One region of the Kitasatospora sp. NPDC059673 genome, then DNA from elsewhere that is predicted to be linked to it. Evidence: riboswitches for the same ligand, from Rfam matches in the RefSeq annotation. Region 1 holds a riboswitch; each other region holds the start of a gene.
The links. A riboswitch is a leader RNA that binds a small molecule or an ion and turns the genes downstream of it on or off. The one in region 1 is predicted to bind cyclic di-AMP.
Positions count from the first base shown of each region.

Region 1 (2,191 bases):
TGGCGATGTTGGTGCCGAGGCTGGTGCCGGCGCCCGCCTGGGCCTGCGAGGTGCGCGGGATCGAGACACCCGCCTGGGCGTACGCCCACTGCATCAGGCCGGAGCAGTCGAAGGTGGTCGGGCCGGCCGCGCCGTAGGAGTACCAGCTGCCCAGCTTGGACAGCGCGGCGTTCATCGCGGCACCCGCGTAGCCGGCCGGGGCCGGGGCGCTGAGGTCCGTGCGGGTGCTGTCGCCGCGGGAGGCGCGCTCGGCCTGGCTGCGGGAGGAGTCGGCGGCCTTGGCCTCGGCTGCGGCGAGCTCGTCGCGCTCCTTCTGGGTGAGCGTGTTGAGCAGCTCCCGCGCCTGGGCCAGCTTGGACTGGATGTCCTCCTTGTCGGCCTTGAGGGCCTTCGTGGTGGTGTCCAGTTCGGCGAGCTTCTGCTCGGCCTCCTTGCGCTGCCCGTCGAGCTTGGCCTGCTCGGCCTTGAAGCTCTTGAGCAGGTCGGACTGGGTGGCGCCGACCGTGTTGAGCGCACCGGCCTGCCCGAGGAAGTTGTCCGGGTTGCTGGAGAGCATCAGCTGCATGGTCTGCGGGATGCCGCCGTTGCGGTACTGCTCGGCCGCGATGGTCGCCAGGCGCTCCTGAACGGTGGTCACCTGGTCCTGCTGCCGGGCCAGCTGGTCCTGCAACTGGGAGACCTGCTTCTGCAGGTTCTGCTGCTTCTCGACGGAGGCGTTGAACGCCTCCGTCTTCACCTCGGCCTGCTCGTTGAGCTGGTCGACCTGCTGCTTGACCTGGTCCTTGGTGGGCGCCGGGTCGGCGTGCGCACCACTCTGGGCGGACAGCGCGACGGCGGTGGCGGCAGCGGCAGTGAGAATCGAGACCCGGGCACGGCCGACGGGCTTGGGACGGCGATGGGACGCCACGAAGGCGGACTCCTTCTTCCTCACACCGCCTACCGGGTGAGCTGACGGGTTCGGGCCGGAAGAGATGCCCTACAGCGCCTCACCGGCCACTGTCGCGGCCGACCTGGCGCCGATTCACCCCGGGGGAACGTGGTTCCCCGGCTCCGTTCGACAGCACCCCCGCAGGGGTATCCCCGTCGGCGGATCTCGTTCTGACGATCCGCCCGCTGCGTCACGGACTCGGCGGCGACCCCCACCGTCGCCCCCCTTGGGCGATCGACTCTGCGGCGGTCGAACTATGACCCTAGTAACCGATCCGTGATCCGTTCAAATCCTTGTCGGAAAAAAATCTGAATCTGAGTCAATTTCGATTACGAATCTGACCGAACGTAAGGGATCCGTTGCACAGTGCGTAGCATTTCCCACCGCCCACCCGAAAAACGCGACGCCCGGACGTGTTCGAGATCACAGCAGGATCTCGACCCGCCCGGGCGTGTCACAGCGCGTCAATTGTCGCCCTGAAGGGCGTATGTCCGGTTTGTCGGGCCGTCAGACCCGACGGATGGTCGAGATCGGCATGGCGTCGACCTTCATGGTCTTCACCACGTCACCGGTGTGCGGCGCGTGCACCACCATGCCGTTGCCGATGTACATGCCGACGTGGTGCCGGTCGCCGTAGTAGACCACCAGGTCGCCGGGCTGGGCGTTGTGCCAGTCGGTGCCCACGCTGGTGCCGTAGCTGCCCTGCGCCTGCGAGGTGCGCGGCAGCGAGACGCCGGCCTGCGCGTACGCCCACACCATCAGGCCGGAGCAGTCGAAGTTGCTCGGGCCGGTCGCACCCCACACGTACGGCGCACCGCGCTTGTCGAGCGCCTTCTGCACCGCGATCCCGGCGTAGCCGCCGGCCTTCGGAAGGTTGGCCAGGTCGACCCGCTCGGCACCGCGCGAGGCCGCGCCGTCGCCACGCGTGATCGACAGCCGGTCGGCGGAGGAGAGCTGGTTGAGCAGGCTCTGCGCCTCCTCCAGCTTCTTCTTGACCTCGTTCTTGGAGTCGTTCAGCGCCTGGGTCTGACCGTCCAGCTCGGCCAGGACGGTCGCCGCCTCCTGCTTCTGCTGGTTCAGCCGGCGCTGCTGGTCGTTCAGCGACTTCAGGGTGTCGGCCTGGGTGCCGGCGGCCTGGTCGAAGGAGGACGCCTGGTCCAGGTACTTGTCCGGGTCGGCGGAGAGCATCAGCTGCATCGACGGGTCGACGCCCGCGTGCCGGTACTGGTCGCCCGCCACCGCCGCCAGCCCGGAGGCCAGCTC
Region 1 is NZ_JBHWEN010000006.1:47,697-49,887, forward strand. It holds gene ACFV18_RS09590 (NlpC/P60 family protein) at 1-907, opposite strand, end outside; cyclic di-AMP (ydaO/yuaA leader) riboswitch at 918-1,099, opposite strand; gene ACFV18_RS09595 (NlpC/P60 family protein) at 1,436-2,191, opposite strand, start outside.

Region 2 (2,191 bases), on a different contig from region 1:
AGGCCGAACAGGGCCTTCTGGAAGGCGTTCAGCGGGAGGTTCTCGATGAAGGCGTCGATCAGCACCACCCCGGCGGTCCGCCCGGGGGCGAGCGCGGCCGCCCGGACCACGGTGGCGCCGGTGTAGGAACTGCCGGCCAGGACGGCGCCGCGCAGGTCGAGGTGGTCGAGCAGGGCGACCAGGTCGTCGGCGATCGCGGCGGGGGAGTAGTCGGTGAAGCCGGTGGAGGACTCGCCGAGGCCGCGCAGGTCCATGGTGATCACCCGGTGCCCGGCGGCGGTCAGCAGCGGCGCGAGGTGCCGGTAGGTGGTGCGCTTTTCGAGCATGCCGGGCAGCAGGACGACCGGGAGGCCGGTGCCTGGGGTGTCGTCGTAGGCGATCCGGCCGCCGGGGACGTCGAGGTACCGGGTGGTGCCGAGGGTGCTGTTCATCGCGGGCCTCCTGGGCGGGCGTTGCGGCGCGCCGGGCGCTGGAGGCCCGGCCGACTGCCGATAGCCACAAAGCTAAGGCTAATAGCCTTAGCCGTCAAGGCCGGGCGGCCGAACCGGTCAGATGCCCTCCACCTTGAACGGGTCGTGCTCGGCGAGCAGCTTGTCCAGCCGGGCCTTGTCCACCCGGCTGGTGATCGCGCCCTCCTCCTGGCGGTCCCGGATCACCTTGGCCAGCGTGAACGCGGAGGTGATCTCGTACAGCAGCCCGACGGCGAGGAAGGCGCGCATCCAGGCGCTCACCGGCAGGTAGGCGATCCCGAGAGCGAGTGCGGCGGTGGCCAGCCCGAAGGAGAGGGCGGCCTGGGCGAAGTAGGCGGCGGTGGTCCGGTGCGGCACGGTTGCGGTCATGGCACCAGGGTCGCGTCGGCCCGGGAGCGCGGCGTGAGTACGGATACTCAACCACTCGGTCACAATCCGTCAGCTTGGCCCTGGTGAACCGTCACAAATCACCCATAGGGCGTCAGGAAATCTTCGCCGTCTCGTGGTAGCGGCTTGGAATCATGGGGTCCATAGGATTAACGTTTGATAACGCAGCGCGGTCGGCAACGCCGTAACCATGCGGCACCGTGCGCCACGCCTAATCCACTTGGGCACACCCCTCGGGGCGTCCCAGGAGCCGGGGAACCACGTTCCACCGGGGTGAATCGGGACGGCCCTGGGCCCGACCGTAGGAGACCTTCCACCTCCGAACCCGTCAGCTAACCCGGTCGGCGGCAGGGAAGGAAGGAGCACGCCCCCGTGGCGTCGACCTACAGCGAGAGCACCGGCACCCAGCTGCTCGACCACCCGGTCGAGCCGGAAGCCGCCCGGCACCGGCTGCCCCGGCAGTCCCGCACCGGCGCGCCCCTGCTGGGCGTCACCGCGATGACCGCCGCGCTCGGCGCCACCGCACTCGCCGCCACCCCCGCGCAGGCCGCCGCCCCGGTGCCTGTCACCGCCGCCGACGAAGCCTCCGACGGGCTGCTCGCCGGCGACCCCGGGCTCGCTCTCGCCGCCCGCATCCAGCAGCAGGCCGACGGCCAGCGCACCGCCGCCGACGAATCCGCCCGGCTGGCCGCCGCGCAGGAGGCCGAGGCCAAGCGCGCCGCCCAGCAGGCCGAGGCCGAACAGGCCGCGCACACCCTGCCGGTGGCCGGCTACCAGCTGAGCGCGCAGTTCGCCCAGTCCGGCGCGCACTGGGCGCACCTGCACACCGGCCTGGACTTCGCCGCCCGCACCGGCACTCCCGTCGCCGCCGTCGCCGGAGGCACCGTCACCTCGGCGGGCTGGTCCGGCCCCTACGGCTACCGGGTCATCCAGACCCTGCCCGACGGCACCGAACTCTGGTACTGCCACCTCTCCCGGATCGCCACCGCCTCCGGCCCGGTCACCTCCGGCACGGTGCTCGGCGCGGTCGGCGCCACCGGCAACGTCACCGGCCCGCACCTGCACCTGGAGGTCCGCCCCGGCGGCGGCGGCGCGGTCGACCCGCTGCCCTGGCTCCAGCAGCGCGGCCTGCAGCCGTAGGGCCGGTCCGCGCTCACCGACGGCCGCCGCCTCCTTCGAGGATCCGGCGGCCGAACACCGCGCAGCCGAACAGCACCCCGCCGGCCAGGAAGAACGGCTCGTACAGCACCGTCGCGAAGCGGGCCATCGCGTCCAGCTCCGCCACCGAGCGGTGACCCGCCGCCAACGCCAGCCAGTCCGGCACGGACGGTGCG
Region 2 is NZ_JBHWEN010000032.1:58,078-60,268, forward strand. It holds gene ACFV18_RS29000 (alpha/beta fold hydrolase) at 1-431, opposite strand, end outside; gene ACFV18_RS29005 (YiaA/YiaB family inner membrane protein) at 549-839, opposite strand; cyclic di-AMP (ydaO/yuaA leader) riboswitch at 1,056-1,219, shown strand; gene ACFV18_RS29010 (M23 family metallopeptidase) at 1,230-1,997, shown strand; gene ACFV18_RS29015 (DUF3995 domain-containing protein) at 2,011-2,191, opposite strand, start outside.
Region 2: it holds a riboswitch for cyclic di-AMP, as region 1 does, so the genes downstream of both, ACFV18_RS29010 (M23 family metallopeptidase) here and ACFV18_RS09590 (NlpC/P60 family protein) in region 1, are expected to answer to the same signal.

Region 3 (2,191 bases), on a different contig from region 1:
CCGGGCCGGCGACCACGGCGAGCACCTGACCGAGAACGAGGCCGCGGCGATGGCCTTCATCCTGCTGTTCGCCGGCTTCGAAACCACCATCAATCTGATCGGTAATGGGGCATTTGCCCTACTTCGCAACCCTGTTCAGCGCACCCTGCTCCAGGAGTCGCTGGCGCGCGGCGAGTCGGGCCTGCTGGAGACCGGCATCGAGGAACTCCTGCGCTACGACGGGCCGGTGGAGCTGGCGACCTGGCGGTTCGCCACCCGGCCGCTGAGCATCGGCGGGGTGGACATCCCGGTGGGCGACCCGGTGCTGGTGGTGCTGGCGGCGGCGGACCGCGACCCGGCCCGGTTCTCCGAGGAGAACACCCTGGATCTGGCCCGCTCGGACAATCCGCACCTCGGTTTCGGTCACGGCATCCACTACTGCATCGGCGCGCCGCTGGCCCGGCTCGAAGGGCAGCGCGCGATCGGCACACTGCTGACCCGGCTGCCGGATCTCCAGCTGGCCGCCGATCCGGCCGAACTCCGTTGGCGGGGTGGGCTGATCATGCGCGGGCTGCGTGAACTCCCGGTCTCCTTCACGCCCCGCTGACCCGGTTTCGACCGCCGCCGCCCAGCCCCCGCACGTGACCCTCCGTGGACCCGGCGGGGGCGCGTGATGCGCCCCCACCCCGGGCGAATCGGACATATATGGACGGTTTGTGCACGAGAAGTGAAGGTCCGTAATTTCGACGTGATACCGGTGATATGAGCTTGTGATTGCTCGTCAGCTCTGCTTACTCTCCGATTTGCCCGCAGCTGCGGGCCCCGAACGCGGCACGCCGAGTCCTGTCCGCCGCGCTCTCGGGACACCGACCAGGAATCGGACAGGAGCGGGGGAACCAGGTGTGAACGCCGTAGTCCCAACGGCTTGGGGTGAAGCCGCCGGGGAACGGACGCAACCGCGTCCGGAGTCCCAGGCGGCCGGGCCAGCCTCCCGGTCCGAACCCGACAGCTCACCTCGTAGGCGTGCGGAGAGGAAGTCCCATGCTGTTCGCCGGTACTGGACGTCACCGCCGTAGCACCAAGGCCGAGAAGGTCGTCGCCGCCGCAGGCATCGCCTCCGTGGGCCTGGCCCTGCCCCTGCTGTCCGCCACCGGAGCGGCAGCCGCACCCGCCGACACCTGGGACCAGGTGGCCCAGTGCGAGAGCGGCGGGGACTGGAGCATCAACACCGGAAACGGGTACTACGGCGGCCTGCAGTTCTCCTCCTCCACCTGGCGCGCCTACGGCGGCGCCGAGTACGCCCCCCGCGCCGACCAGGCCACCCGCACCGAGCAGATCGCGGTGGCCGAGCGGGTGCTCGCCTCCCAGGGGCCCGGCGCCTGGCCGTCCTGCTCGATCAAGGCCGGCCTGTCCCGGGGCGGCGACAGCTCCGAGGACACCGCCTCTCGTTCGCAGCCGCGCTCGTCCGCGCCCAAGCAGAAGCAGTCGAAGACGCAGCAGCAGTCCAAGGCTCCGAAGCAGGGTGCCCCGGCCGCCGCGCCGGCGCAGACCGGCGCCGGGAAGTACACCGTGCAGGAGGGCGACACGCTCTCCGGGATCGCCGCCGCACGGAACGTCTCCGGCGGCTGGGAGCAGCTGTTCACGGCGAACCGCGCGGTGATCGGCGCCGACCCCGATGTGATCATGCCCGGGCAGGTGCTGGCGCTGTGACGGCGCGGGTCGGCCGACTCCGGCCCGGCGGTCGAACGGTCCCCCGGTTCGCCTGACGATCCGTCCGCTCCGGGCGTGCGCACAGCAGTTCGCGCCGCCCGGGGCGCACCGCCGACGGGCAAACAGGTGAACTACCAGTGAGTAGCCGGGCCACACGGTGAGACGACGCCCGGCCGCGCGTGGCCGCAGGCATGTCTGCGGCTAGGCTCTGGGCGTAACGACCACACATCCGCTTCCGCTAGGAGATGCCTCGTGCCGTCCATTGATGTCGTCGTAGCCCGTGAGATCCTCGACTCCCGCGGCAACCCCACGGTCGAGGTCGAGGTCGGTCTCGACGACGGCAGCACCGGTCGTGCGGCTGTCCCGTCGGGTGCCTCCACCGGCGCCTTCGAGGCGCTGGAGCTCCGCGACGGCGACAAGAACCGCTACTTCGGCAAGGGCGTCGAGAAGGCCGTCCTCGCCGTCATCGAGCAGATCGGCCCGGAGCTGGTCGGCTACGACG
Region 3 is NZ_JBHWEN010000003.1:307,357-309,547, forward strand. It holds gene ACFV18_RS06110 (cytochrome P450) at 1-586, shown strand, start outside; cyclic di-AMP (ydaO/yuaA leader) riboswitch at 804-1,017, shown strand; gene ACFV18_RS06115 (transglycosylase family protein) at 1,021-1,689, shown strand; gene eno (phosphopyruvate hydratase) at 1,942-2,191, shown strand, end outside.
Region 3: it holds a riboswitch for cyclic di-AMP, as region 1 does, so the genes downstream of both, ACFV18_RS06115 (transglycosylase family protein) here and ACFV18_RS09590 (NlpC/P60 family protein) in region 1, are expected to answer to the same signal.

Region 4 (2,191 bases), on a different contig from region 1:
AGGAATCCGAGCCGCTCGGCGCGCTCCGCGACGGCTTGCCCGCCCACTGTGCCGAGCCTCGCCAGTACGGCGGCGCTGGCCGCGAAGCTCAGGGCGTCCATCAGCAGGGCACCGCCAGGCCCGGCGACGGCGACCAACGCGCCGGCCAGCACCGGCCCGATCACCAACCCCACGGAGTGGACGAGCCCGCGCAAGGCATTGGCCTCGCCAAGCCGTTCACCGGACACCAGCAGCGGGATCAGCCCCGTGGAGGCGGGCAGGAAGAATGCGTCCGCCACCCCGAACACCACCATCAGCAGCGCCAGCACCCCGACCCGGGCCGTCCCGGTGAGCAGCAGCACCGCGACGGCCGCCTGGACCGCGCACCGCACCAGATCGGAGGCCAGCATGATCCGCTGTCTTGGCATCCGGTCCGCCCACACGCCGCCGACCAGCACGAACACCAGCATCGGCAGCAGGCCGGCCGCAGCCACCAGGCCGACATCGGCGGCCGACCCGCCGATCGACAGCACGGCGAACGGTAGCGCCACGAACGACACCCTGTCGCCCAGGACGGACAACGACTGACCGACGAACAGACGGGCGAACTGACGCTCCACCCGGAGCACTTCAGGAATCAGCACAGCCATGGGCACCTCCACAGCGGGTCGGGGAACAGCGATCACCGCGATGGTAGGAAGCCTCCGAAGTGGCTGTCGCGCGATTTATCCACAACGCCCCCAATGCGCCGATTTCGCTCAACTGCCTCGCTTTTCAAGCCACTTGAGGAACCCTCGACACCCAACCGCCCAAGCGGGGCTGTCCGCCTTCCCCTCCACCCGCTCCCCCAATCCCACCGATCGGCCAGACTTTCGCAGCCGACCACCCGATCACCCCATCGCCCGACTGCCCGACCACCCATCGCCCGGCCGGCCGACCGCCCGCCCGGCTGCCCGGCTGCCCGACCACCGGGCTGACGCAACTCGGCCGTGACATAGGCGCGATGAGCTTGTGATTACTCCGTTCGAGTGATTAGGCTCGATCCGGCCCGCACCGCCGGGCCCCACGCGCGGCAACGCCGAACCCTGTCCGCCGCGTTGCCGGGTCGACCACCACAACCCTTGGACAGGGACGGGGGAACCAGGTACGTCGCCGTCCCCCACGGCTAGGGGTGAAGCCGCCCGCACCGGCTCCGACCGGTACGCGGCGGCCGGGCCTTCCTCCCGGTCCGAACCCGACAGCTCACCTCGCAGGCGTGCGGAGAGGATCGGGCATGCTCTTCACGGGTTCCGGGCGCCATCGTCGGCAGAGCCAGGCGGAGAAGGCAGCCGAGCGGGCGATCGCCGCAGCCGGCGTCGCCGGCGTCGGCCTCGCACTGCCGCTGCTCGCCGTGACAAGTGCGCAGGCCGCACCGAGCACGGTCTGGGACCGGGTCGCCGACTGCGAGAGCGGCGGCAACTGGAGTTCCGACCCGGGCAACGGCGTGTACGGCGGCCTCCAGATCACCGCCCAGCGCTGGCTCGACTACGGCGGCACCCAGTACGCCGAGCTGCCCAGCGGGGCCACCCGCAGCCAGCAGATCGCGGTCGCCGAACGCATCCTGGCCACCGAAGGCCCGCAGCCCTGGGCCTCGTGCGCGGACTCGGCGGGCCTGCGCACGGTCAGCGCCCCCGGTGTGGTGGACGACAACGACTCGGCGGACGAGGCGGGTTCGCTGCGCGGCGCCCGCGGCATCGCGGCCGTCAACACCGCCTCGGACGGCACCGTCGCGCCGCGGAACGCCACTCCGGTGTTCTCCGGCCTGCCCGGCTACGACCCGGTGTACCACGTGTACTGGTACGAGAAGAACGGCGGCTGGTTCTGGACCAGCCACCAGAGCCTGTACGAGCGCTACATCCAGCTGACGCACCCCCAGCCGCCTGCGGCCACACCGGCTCCGACCGCCACCCCGGACGGCCGGACCGTCCCGACTGCTCCGACCGCTCCGACTGCCCCGGCCCCTTCGAGCGACCAGAGCACCAACCCGAGCACCAACCCGAGCACCGACCCGAGCCCGAACCCCACCACGCCCACCGGCGACCAGACCGGCAACGGCAACGGCGCCGAACCCGGCAACGGCACCAACCAGGGCCAGGGCCAGGACGGCAAGGGCAACAGCGGCAACCAGCAGCCCACACCGTCCACCCCGGATCAGCCCACCACCCCGCCGTCC
Region 4 is NZ_JBHWEN010000010.1:137,675-139,865, reverse strand. It holds gene ACFV18_RS14645 (MFS transporter) at 1-665, opposite strand, end outside; cyclic di-AMP (ydaO/yuaA leader) riboswitch at 1,080-1,249, shown strand; gene ACFV18_RS14640 (transglycosylase family protein) at 1,253-2,191, shown strand, end outside.
Region 4: it holds a riboswitch for cyclic di-AMP, as region 1 does, so the genes downstream of both, ACFV18_RS14640 (transglycosylase family protein) here and ACFV18_RS09590 (NlpC/P60 family protein) in region 1, are expected to answer to the same signal.